One region of the Streptomyces sp. NPDC058457 genome, then DNA from elsewhere that is predicted to be linked to it. Evidence: riboswitches for the same ligand, from Rfam matches in the RefSeq annotation. Region 1 holds a riboswitch; each other region holds the start of a gene.
The links. A riboswitch is a leader RNA that binds a small molecule or an ion and turns the genes downstream of it on or off. The one in region 1 is predicted to bind S-adenosylmethionine.

Region 1 (2,197 bases):
TATACGGCCGTACGACGAAGTCACGCCACCTTGCGCTCGGCGTACTCGGCGATCTCCACCATCGGCGGCCGTTCCTCCGTGTCCACCGAGTAGGTGCGCGGTTCGAAGCCGTCCTCGCCCCGTTCGAACTGGGTGAGGGAGGGGCGGATCAGGTGGCCGCGGGCCAGCCGCAGCTGGGCCGTGCGGTAGATCGCGGCGGACATCCGGCCGAGGGCCTGGCCGTCCTGGTGGCGGTGTTTGCGGACGCCGACGTCGACCTGCGCCAGCGCGTTGAGCCCCACCAGGTGCAGGGCGTCGACCAGCATGCCCAGCTCCACGCCGTAGCCGACCGGGAAGGGCAGCTGTTCGAGGAGCGAGCGGCGGGCCGCGTACTCGCCGCCCAGCGGCTGCACGAATCCGGCCAGCTGCGGCCAGTGCATGTTCAGCAGCGGGCGGGCCATCAGCTCGGTGACCCGGCCGCCCTGCCCGGCGGCGCCGCCGAGCGGGCGGTCGTACATCGCCTTGACCAGGTCCACGTCCGGGTCGGTGAGGAGAGGGCCGACGATGCCGGTGACGAAGTCGGAGGAGAAGTCGCGCAGGTCGGCGTCGATGAAGCAGACGACGTCCCCGGTGGTGACCAGGAGGGAGCGCCAGAGGACCTCGCCCTTGCCGGGGACGGTCGGGATGCGGGGCAGGATCTCGTCGCGGTGCACGACGCGGGCGCCGGCCGCCGCGGCGACGGCCGCCGTGCGGTCGGTGGAGCCGGAGTCGACGACCACGATCTCGTCGACGAGCGGCACCTGCTGCATGAGGTCGTGGCGGATGATCGCGACGATGTCGCCGACGGTCTCCTCCTCGTTGAGCGCGGGCAGCACGACGCTGACCGTCTGCCCGGAGGACCGTTTCGCGGCCATGATCCGGTGCAGCGGACGATCGGTTACGGACCAGGAGCGGGTGGCCAGCCAGCGCTCGACTTCTTCCAGCACGGTCAGCGGCTCCTCACTGTCACGGTCACACGGCGAGGTGTGATCCATCTCGCGGTTCGGACGACTCACTCAACTGTCCTGGCCTTCGGTTACAGTCTTGAACAACGCCGATGACCATCGCATGTCCTGGGGTCACCCGGTGTTGACAACCACATACCGCTCATCCAGAGGGGCAGAGGGAAACGGCCCGTTGAAGCCCCGGCAACCCTCCAGTCGGTTACTCGTAGATCGCCGATCAGTGTCGATCGCTCGCGAGGCTCCCGGCTAGGGAAGGTGCCAAATCCGTCTCACGGCGAAATGCGTCGTGAGGAAGATGAGGAGAAAGGGCCTCGCCTCACATGGCTGTGCAGACTGTTGCAAGCGCCACCGATTCCACCGTAGACCTCGGCCCCGCCGCCGCCCTGAGCTGCCGCGAGTGCGGTCACCGGGTGCCGCTCGGCCCGTTGTTCGCCTGCGAGGAGTGTTTCGGCCCGCTGGAGATCGCGTACGACTTCTCGGCCTACGACACCGAGGAGCTCCGCAAGCAGATCGAAGCGGGTCCCGCGAACATCTGGCGCTACGCGCCGCTGCTGCCCGTCCCCGCGGACGTGGCGACCAAGCCGAACATCAACCCCGGCTGGACCAAGCTCGTCAAGGCCGACAACCTGGCCCGCGAGCTCGGGGTGACCGGCGGGCTGTACGTGAAGGACGACTCCGGCAACCCGACGCACTCCTTCAAGGACCGCGTCGTCGCCCAGGCCGTCGAGGCCGCCCGCGCCTTCGGCTACACCACCCTCTCCTGCTCCTCCACCGGCAACCTGGCCGGCGCGGTCGGTGCCGCCGCCGCCCGGGCCGGCTTCCGCTCCTGCGTGTTCATCCCGCACGACCTGGAGCAGGGCAAGATCGTCATGGCCGCGATCTACGGCGGCGAGCTCGTCGGCATCGAGGGCAACTACGACGACGTGAACCGTTTCTGCTCCGAGCTGATCGGCGACCCGGCCGGCGAGGGCTGGGGCTTCGTCAACGTCAACCTGCGGCCGTACTACGCGGAGGGCTCCAAGACCCTGGCGTACGAGATCTGCGAGCAGCTCGGCTGGCAGATCCCGGACCAGCTGGTCATCCCGATCGCCTCCGGCTCGCAGCTCACGAAGATCGACAAGGGTCTGCAGGAGCTGATCAAGCTCGGACTCGTCGAGGACAAGCCGTACAAGATCTTCGGTGCCCAGGCCGAGGGATGCTCGCCGGTGTCGGTG
Region 2 (2,197 bases), on a different contig from region 1:
GTCCTCCTGCCCGCGGAGACGGTGCGGCCGGCGTACCCCGCGGCCAAGGACCCGGACGACGAGCGGGTATGGCTTCGCTGGAAGGCCATGACCCGACGGCACGCGACCGGGATCACCGACCTCATGGCGCACCTGCGCGAACTGGGCGTCGATGCCGGTGCGGAGTTCCGCCGGGTCGCCGTGACCCCCCAGTGCAAGCTGTACTTCATCAACGACGACCTGCTGTTCGGCCTGTACGAGCCGGTCCCCCGCACGATCGTCGTCGACGACGGAACGCCGGTGCCCGCCGTGGATGTACTCGGCCTCGGTTCCGTACTCCGGCACTACCGTGGCGACGAGGAACCGGAGTGCCCGGACGGCCGTGTGTTCGCCGCCGCACGGGCAGGCTTCGACGCGTACTGGGAGCATTTGAGCGTTTCCGACACCGGACGCTGAGTTCGACGCGAGGCGGACGCGCGGATGTGGGGGCGCTGTCCGCCTCGCGAAGCCGGCCATGTTCCGCTCCAGGTCGAACACGTGGATCCCGGGCTCGGGTTGGGTCACCTCGTTCGGCGTCAGCTCCCGTTCCCGGCGTACCGGCCCGTCCCCCGTCCACCTGCCCGACGATCAGCCCAGGGGCAGGTTGACGCCGGGAGAACAGCCGATCTACGGTGTGCGCGAGCTACGAGTTCCGGTGATCAAGCCCTGGCTGGCCGGACGGCAACCCTCGACGCAGTGGGGTGCCCCAGGTGACGGCTCGGCGGATCTCTTCTTTCTGCAAGTGCGCTCACATCGGCCCCGAGGCGGGCCAGAACCCGGGAGGACGGCATGGCGAGAGCGCTGGTGCTGTGCTCCCGGCTCCATGTCGACCTGCTGCTGGTGTCCAGCTGTCTGTGTCGGGGCTGATCCCGCCCACCGCGGGTCGGCAGAGCTGCCGCCGCCCGTCGCCGTAACCCTCGCTCCCCCTTCGCTCACCTGATCTCCCTCACCTGACCTCGCACGCCGTGGCGCGCCCTGCGCCTCGGCCGTCCAGCGCACCCTCGATGCGGAAGCAGAGACCACTGATGGCATTCCACACCGGCCCGGCGCCGTACAGACCCCTTCGCCCCGGCCTCGGCGCGATCTCCCTCGGCACGGCGTTCCTGGTGGCCCTGACCGGCTGCACCAGCAGCAAGGACGGCAGCACCGCGAGCTCCGCCACGGCGCTCACCGTCGGTACGACCGACCAGGTCACCAGCCTCGACCCGGCGGGCGCCTGGGACGCGGGCTCGGGCACCGTCGAGAGCGAGGTCTACGCGACCCTGCTCAGCCAGAAGAACGGCTCCGCGGCCGTCTCCCCGGACCTGGCCACCGGGATCAGGCTGACCGGGCCCAAGGAGTACACGGTCACCCTCCAGAAGGGCCTCAAGTTCGCCAACGGCCACGAACTCACCGCCTCGGACGTCAAGTTCAGCTTCGACCGAGACCTGAAGATCGCCGACGAGAACGGCCCGTCGTCACTGCTGTACAACCTCGCCTCGGTCGCCGCCCCGGACCCGACCACGGTCGTCTTCACCCTCAAGTCGGCCAACGACACGCTGTTCCCGCAGGTGCTGTCCACGGCCGCCGGCTACGTCGTGGACGAGCAGGTGTTCCCCGCGGACAAGATCCTCGACGACAGGTCGATCGTCGCGGCCAAGCCGTGGAACGGGCCGTACGGAGTCAAGAGCTACGACAAGAACTCGCTGGTCTCCTTCACCGCCAACGCGGAGTACAAGGGGCAACTCGGCACGCCGAAGACCAAGAACGTCCAGCTGAAGTACTACACGGACGCCGGAAATCTGAAGCTCGACGTCCAGCAGGGCACCATCGACGCGGTCTACCGCACGCTCACCACCACCGACCTGGACGACCTCGCCAAGCAGAAGGACATCAAGGTCCACACCGGCTCCGGCAACGGCATCCGCTACATCGTCTTCGACCTGGCGAGCCAGCCCTACGGCACCAAGGCGAAGAACGCCGACGCGAAGAAGGCCCTCGCCGTCCGGCAGGCGGTCGCGGACTCCGTCGACCGGTCCCAACTCGCCCAGCAGGTCTACAAGAACACCTACCAGCCGCTCTACAGCTCCGTCCCGGACGGCCTGACCGGCGCCACCCCCTCCTTCAAGTCGCTCTACGGCGACAAGAAGGGCGGCCCCGACAAGGCCGCAGCCGCGGCCCGGCTGAAGGCGGCGCAGGT
Region 3 (2,197 bases), on a different contig from region 1:
CCGCTGTACGAGGCCAGCGCCCACCGCTACTCGGGACCGGCACTTGCGCCGGTGTTCAGCGACGACTGGTCCGGCCGTATCGTCAGCACCCACAGCCGGGACATCCTGCGCGACCTGGACCGGCACTTCGGCGACGGCGTCGCCCGGCTCTACCCGTGCGGTGCCGAGGCCGAGATCGAGGCCGTCGAGCGGCTGTGCGCCGAGGACATCGAGCAGGCCGCACAGCGGGCCGGCCGCGAGGGCGGCGACCCGGAGGCGCTGGCGGTGCTGCTCGCCGCCCTGGACGGTCTGGAGCGCCGGCTGACCGGCGTGGAGTTCCTGGTCGGCGGGCAACTCACCGCCGCGGACATCGAGTTGTGGGTGACCCTGGTGCAACTCGACACCGTGCACCGCAACCACCTGGACGCCGCCGCCGTGCACGCCATCGCCGGTCACCCGGTGCTGTGGGCCTACGCCCGGCGGCTGGCCGCCCACCCGGCCTTCGGCGCCCACCTCGACCTCGACGGCATCGCCCGCCGCCACCACGGCCGTTGCCAGGGCCTGGAGGCCGCCGGCGCGGCCGTCCAGATCCTGGACTGGGCGGGCCACGCGGCGGACGCACCCGGCGTTCCGCGCAGGTGAGAGCGGCCCGAACCGTTTCGCCAGTCGGACAGGCGTTGACATTCGTTCGGGCAACTGCGTTACTTACGGACCAGAACGGTCATGAGTGTCAGCGTCAAGCCCTGGCTTGCTGACCGGCAACCCTCGCATCGCGGTGGGGTGCCCCAGGTGACGACCGGACCGACGACGTTTCGGCAAGCGACGATTCGGTAAGCGCGAGGCCCCCGGGGCCGGCTCGACAGTGACAGGTGACGGACATGTACGCAGCTTCCAGGACGGCCCAGCGCCGCGCCGTGGGCTGCGTACGCCCGTACCCGAGCCCGCTCGTCGCCGACCGTGCCGTCGACCTGCTCCGTGTCAACAGCGCCCTGTGTAGCGCGTGTACCGCACCGGGCTGTGCCCGCTGTCGGGTCTGACCAGGCCTTTTAGCCGGTTTCCCGCAGCTCAGCACCCCAGCGTCCCCGTCGAAACACCGGCCGCCCGGTGTGCCGCCGTCCGCCCAGCCCCGTGCCCCGCGCGCCTCCGCGCATCGTGCCGTGCCCGAACACGGCACGGTGCGCGGCCCCCGCCGCGGGACACGTGGGTGTCCGACTCCGCCGGAGCCCGCCATGAGTGAACCCCCAGGCGCCACGATCGCTGCCCCCGAGGCGCCCCCCGCAGCCGACGAGCCGTCAAAACCCCTGGCCGCACAGCGAGTTCTGCCGCTGCGCAGGCCGGGCCGGTGGATCGCCACCGCCGTCGTCCTGGTCCTCGTCGTCCAGTTCGCCCACGGACTGGTGACCAACCCGTTCTACCAGTGGGACCGTTTCGGCTACTGGTTCCTGCGGCCGACCATCCTCGACGGACTGGTCATCACCCTCGAAGTCGCCGCCTACAGCGCGGTGTTGGGCCTCCTCGGCGGCATCCTGCTCGCCCTGGCCCGGCTCTCGAAGAGCCCGGTGCTGCGCGCGGTCAGCTGGACCTACGTGTGGGCGCTGCGCTCCATCCCGCTCATCGTGGTCCTGCTCTTCCTCTACAACTTCAGCGCCCTGTACAAGACGTTGAGCATCGGCGTCCCCTTCGGACCGGCCTTCTTCTCCTTCGACGAGTCGAAGCTCGCCACCGACATGGTGGTCGCCGTCATCGGCCTCAGCCTCAACGAGGCCGCCTACGCGGCCGAGGTGGTCCGCGGCGGCATCCTCTCCGTGGACCAGGGCCAGCACGAGGCGGCCGCCGCGCTCGGCCTGCCCAAGGGCTACCAGTTCCGGAAGATCGTGTTCCCGCAGGCGCTCAGGTCGATCACCCCGAACTACGTCAACCAGCTGATCGGCCTGATCAAGAGCACCTCGCTGGTCTTCTACGTCTCGCTGCTCGACCTCTTCGGATCCGCGCAGAGCATGGGCTCCACCTACCCCGGGGACATCGTGCCGCTGCTCCTGGTGGTGACCGTCTGGTACCTGATCCTGACCAGCATCGTCTCTGTCGTCCAGTTCTACGTCGAGCGGTACTACGCCCGCGGCGCCACCCGCACGCTGCCGCCGACCCCCTTGCAGAAACTGCGCACCGGCCTCACCGACCTGCGCGCCCGTATCCGCCGGGAGGCCGCGGTATGACCATC
Region 4 (2,197 bases), on a different contig from region 1:
CAACTGCCTGCGCTTCGCGGTGTCCGTGGTCGCGGCCTGCGCGGACAGCGCCGTGTCCAGCGAACTGGCGGGCAGGTGGTAGAAGTTGGCCAACTGGGTGGAGAAGGAGCTGCGCAGGATGTCCGGGTCGGCGCGGGTCGTGTTCGCCCACACCACGTCGAAGTCGCCGGACTGGAGGGTGGTGGCGAACTGGGTGACCGGGAGCTGCTTGAGCACCACGTCGATCCCGACGGCCTTCAGCTGCTGCTGGACCAGCTCCAGGGCGGGCTGGTTGGTGGCCGCGTTGGGGAACCAGCTGATGGTCAGGCTCAGCTTCTTGCCGTCCTTGGCGCGGACGCCGTCACTGCCGTCCTTCCAACCCGCCTCGTCCAGCAGGGACTTGGCCTTGGCCGCGTCGAAGGCGAGGTCCGTGGAGAGGTCGGTGTAGTCGGGGGTGGTGTGCGCCAGGACGCTGGTCGCCGGCTGGGTGCCGGTCGGGAAGACGGTGTCGGCGATCTGCTTCCGGTCGACGGCGGCCAGGATCGCCTGGCGTACCTTCGCGTCCTTCAGCAGGGGCCGCGAGTTGTTGAGCCCCAGGCCGAACACCACACCGGGGTTGGCCCGGCTCTGGAGGGTGACCTGGCCGCCCTTGAGCGCCGCCTCGTTCGCCTTGCCGACGCTGCTGATGGCGTCCACCTGCCCGGACTGGAGACTGCCGGCCCGCACCCCCGCCTCGGGCACCACCTTGAACACCAGCTTGTCCAGGTAGGCCTCGCCCTTCTTCGACCAGAGCGAGGAGCCCCAGTCGTACCCGGTCCGCTTGTCCAGGGCGATCGACTGGTTCTGCACGTACTGCTTGAGCACGAACGGCCCGGACCCGACCACTCCGTCGCTGCACTTCTGCTGCGGGCTCCGCTTGACGCTCGCCGAGGACTCGATGCCCAGCGAGTGGGTCGAAGTCGCCTGCAGGAACTGTGCGTTGGGCTGCTTGAAGGCCACCTTGACGGTGAGCGGGTCGACCACGGTGGTGCTCTTGACGCCGCTCAGATAGCCCTCGGCGAGGGTGCCCAGGGCGCCGAGCTCCGGCACCGCGTCGAAGTTGTCCTTGACCACCTGCGCGGTCAGCTTCGAGCCGTCGCTGAAGGTGACGCCGGACCGCAGGTGGAACGTGAACGTCGTCGCGTCGGCGCTGATGTCCCAGCTCTTGGCGAGCCACGGCACGATCTTGCCGGTCCTGGGGTCCTGGTCGGTCAGGGAGTCCACGATCTGGCGCACCGAGTAGATGGTGTCGTTGCTGGCGACCTGCTGCGGATCCACGCAGCCGGCGTCGGAGCCCACCGCGAAGGTCAGGGTGCCGCCGGACTTCGCCGGGCCGCTTCCGCCGCCGGAGGCGTCGTCGCCCGAACCGCACGCGGTCAGCAGGACGCTGGTGGTCAGGAGCGCGGCCAGGGGCGCCCATCGGGAGGGTCTGAAATCCGGAAGTGCTGTCACGGAGGGAGTTCTCCTACTCGTGTCACCAAGGCACGGGGTGCCGGGCTACGGGCGCGAGGCACGGCCGCGCAGGGGCGTGCGGCCCCGGCCGGATCTGCCCCGGCCGGGGAAGCGCTGTGCAGAGACGAGGGGTGGCTGGCGGACGGCACCGAGAAGTGGTGCCGAGGGGAAGGACGGCGCGAAGGGGCCTGCGCCGGTGACGGAGGTCAGCCGGCGGCGGGCGGGCTCGTCAGGCCCGACAGAAGCTGCTGGTCGAGCGCTTCAGATCGATGTGGCGCCGGCGCGAGAGCCTGGAGTACGCCGTGGCGTCGGTGGGGGAGACAGCCGGGTCATCGCTGTGCCGCATGCCGCTCCTCCCCGTCTCCGGCCCCGTCACGGGGCCGCGCGCTTGCGGGAGTCGTCGGTGATCCCGCCGGGCTTTCACCTGGAGCACCCCACCGCGTGGAGGGTTGCCGGTCAGCGAGCCAGGGCTTGACGCTGACACTCAATGCCGTTGGCGATCGTACGGATCGGTTTTGTCGTACGTCAATGCCCCAGCCTGGCGCCCCTTTTGAGAACAGGGAGCCGTCTCACGTGCCGGGACGCCTGGTGGACGCACCCTGTGCCGTGTGCTTTGATCCGGCCATGGAGACCGCAGGTCAGGCACGGAGCATGCTGCTCGACCCGTTCTGGGCGGGCCGCCGCGCCGACCAGTTCGACCAGACCTGTCGCTGACCACTCGCTCCTT

Region 2: it holds a riboswitch for S-adenosylmethionine, as region 1 does, so the genes downstream of both, ACFWPS_RS30480 (ABC transporter substrate-binding protein) here and thrC (threonine synthase) in region 1, are expected to answer to the same signal.
Region 3: it holds a riboswitch for S-adenosylmethionine, as region 1 does, so the genes downstream of both, ACFWPS_RS28080 (amino acid ABC transporter permease) here and thrC (threonine synthase) in region 1, are expected to answer to the same signal.
Region 4: it holds a riboswitch for S-adenosylmethionine, as region 1 does, so the genes downstream of both, ACFWPS_RS30430 (ABC transporter substrate-binding protein) here and thrC (threonine synthase) in region 1, are expected to answer to the same signal.

Annotation. Positions count from the first base shown of each region.
Region 1 is NZ_JBHXLU010000003.1:183,681-185,877, forward strand. Features, by position in the region: gene ACFWPS_RS04410 (glucosyl-3-phosphoglycerate synthase) at 21-965, opposite strand; SAM riboswitch class I at 1,123-1,285, shown strand; gene thrC (threonine synthase) at 1,304-2,197, shown strand, end outside.
Region 2 is NZ_JBHXLU010000046.1:42,423-44,619, reverse strand. Features, by position in the region: gene ACFWPS_RS30485 (GntR family transcriptional regulator) at 1-435, shown strand, start outside; SAM riboswitch class IV at 660-769, shown strand; gene ACFWPS_RS30480 (ABC transporter substrate-binding protein) at 1,044-2,197, shown strand, end outside.
Region 3 is NZ_JBHXLU010000040.1:24,204-26,400, forward strand. Features, by position in the region: gene ACFWPS_RS28075 (glutathione S-transferase C-terminal domain-containing protein) at 1-621, shown strand, start outside; SAM riboswitch class IV at 699-822, shown strand; gene ACFWPS_RS28080 (amino acid ABC transporter permease) at 1,209-2,192, shown strand; gene ACFWPS_RS28085 (amino acid ABC transporter ATP-binding protein) at 2,189-2,197, shown strand, end outside.
Region 4 is NZ_JBHXLU010000046.1:27,623-29,819, forward strand. Features, by position in the region: gene ACFWPS_RS30430 (ABC transporter substrate-binding protein) at 1-1,470, opposite strand, end outside; SAM riboswitch class IV at 1,850-1,962, opposite strand.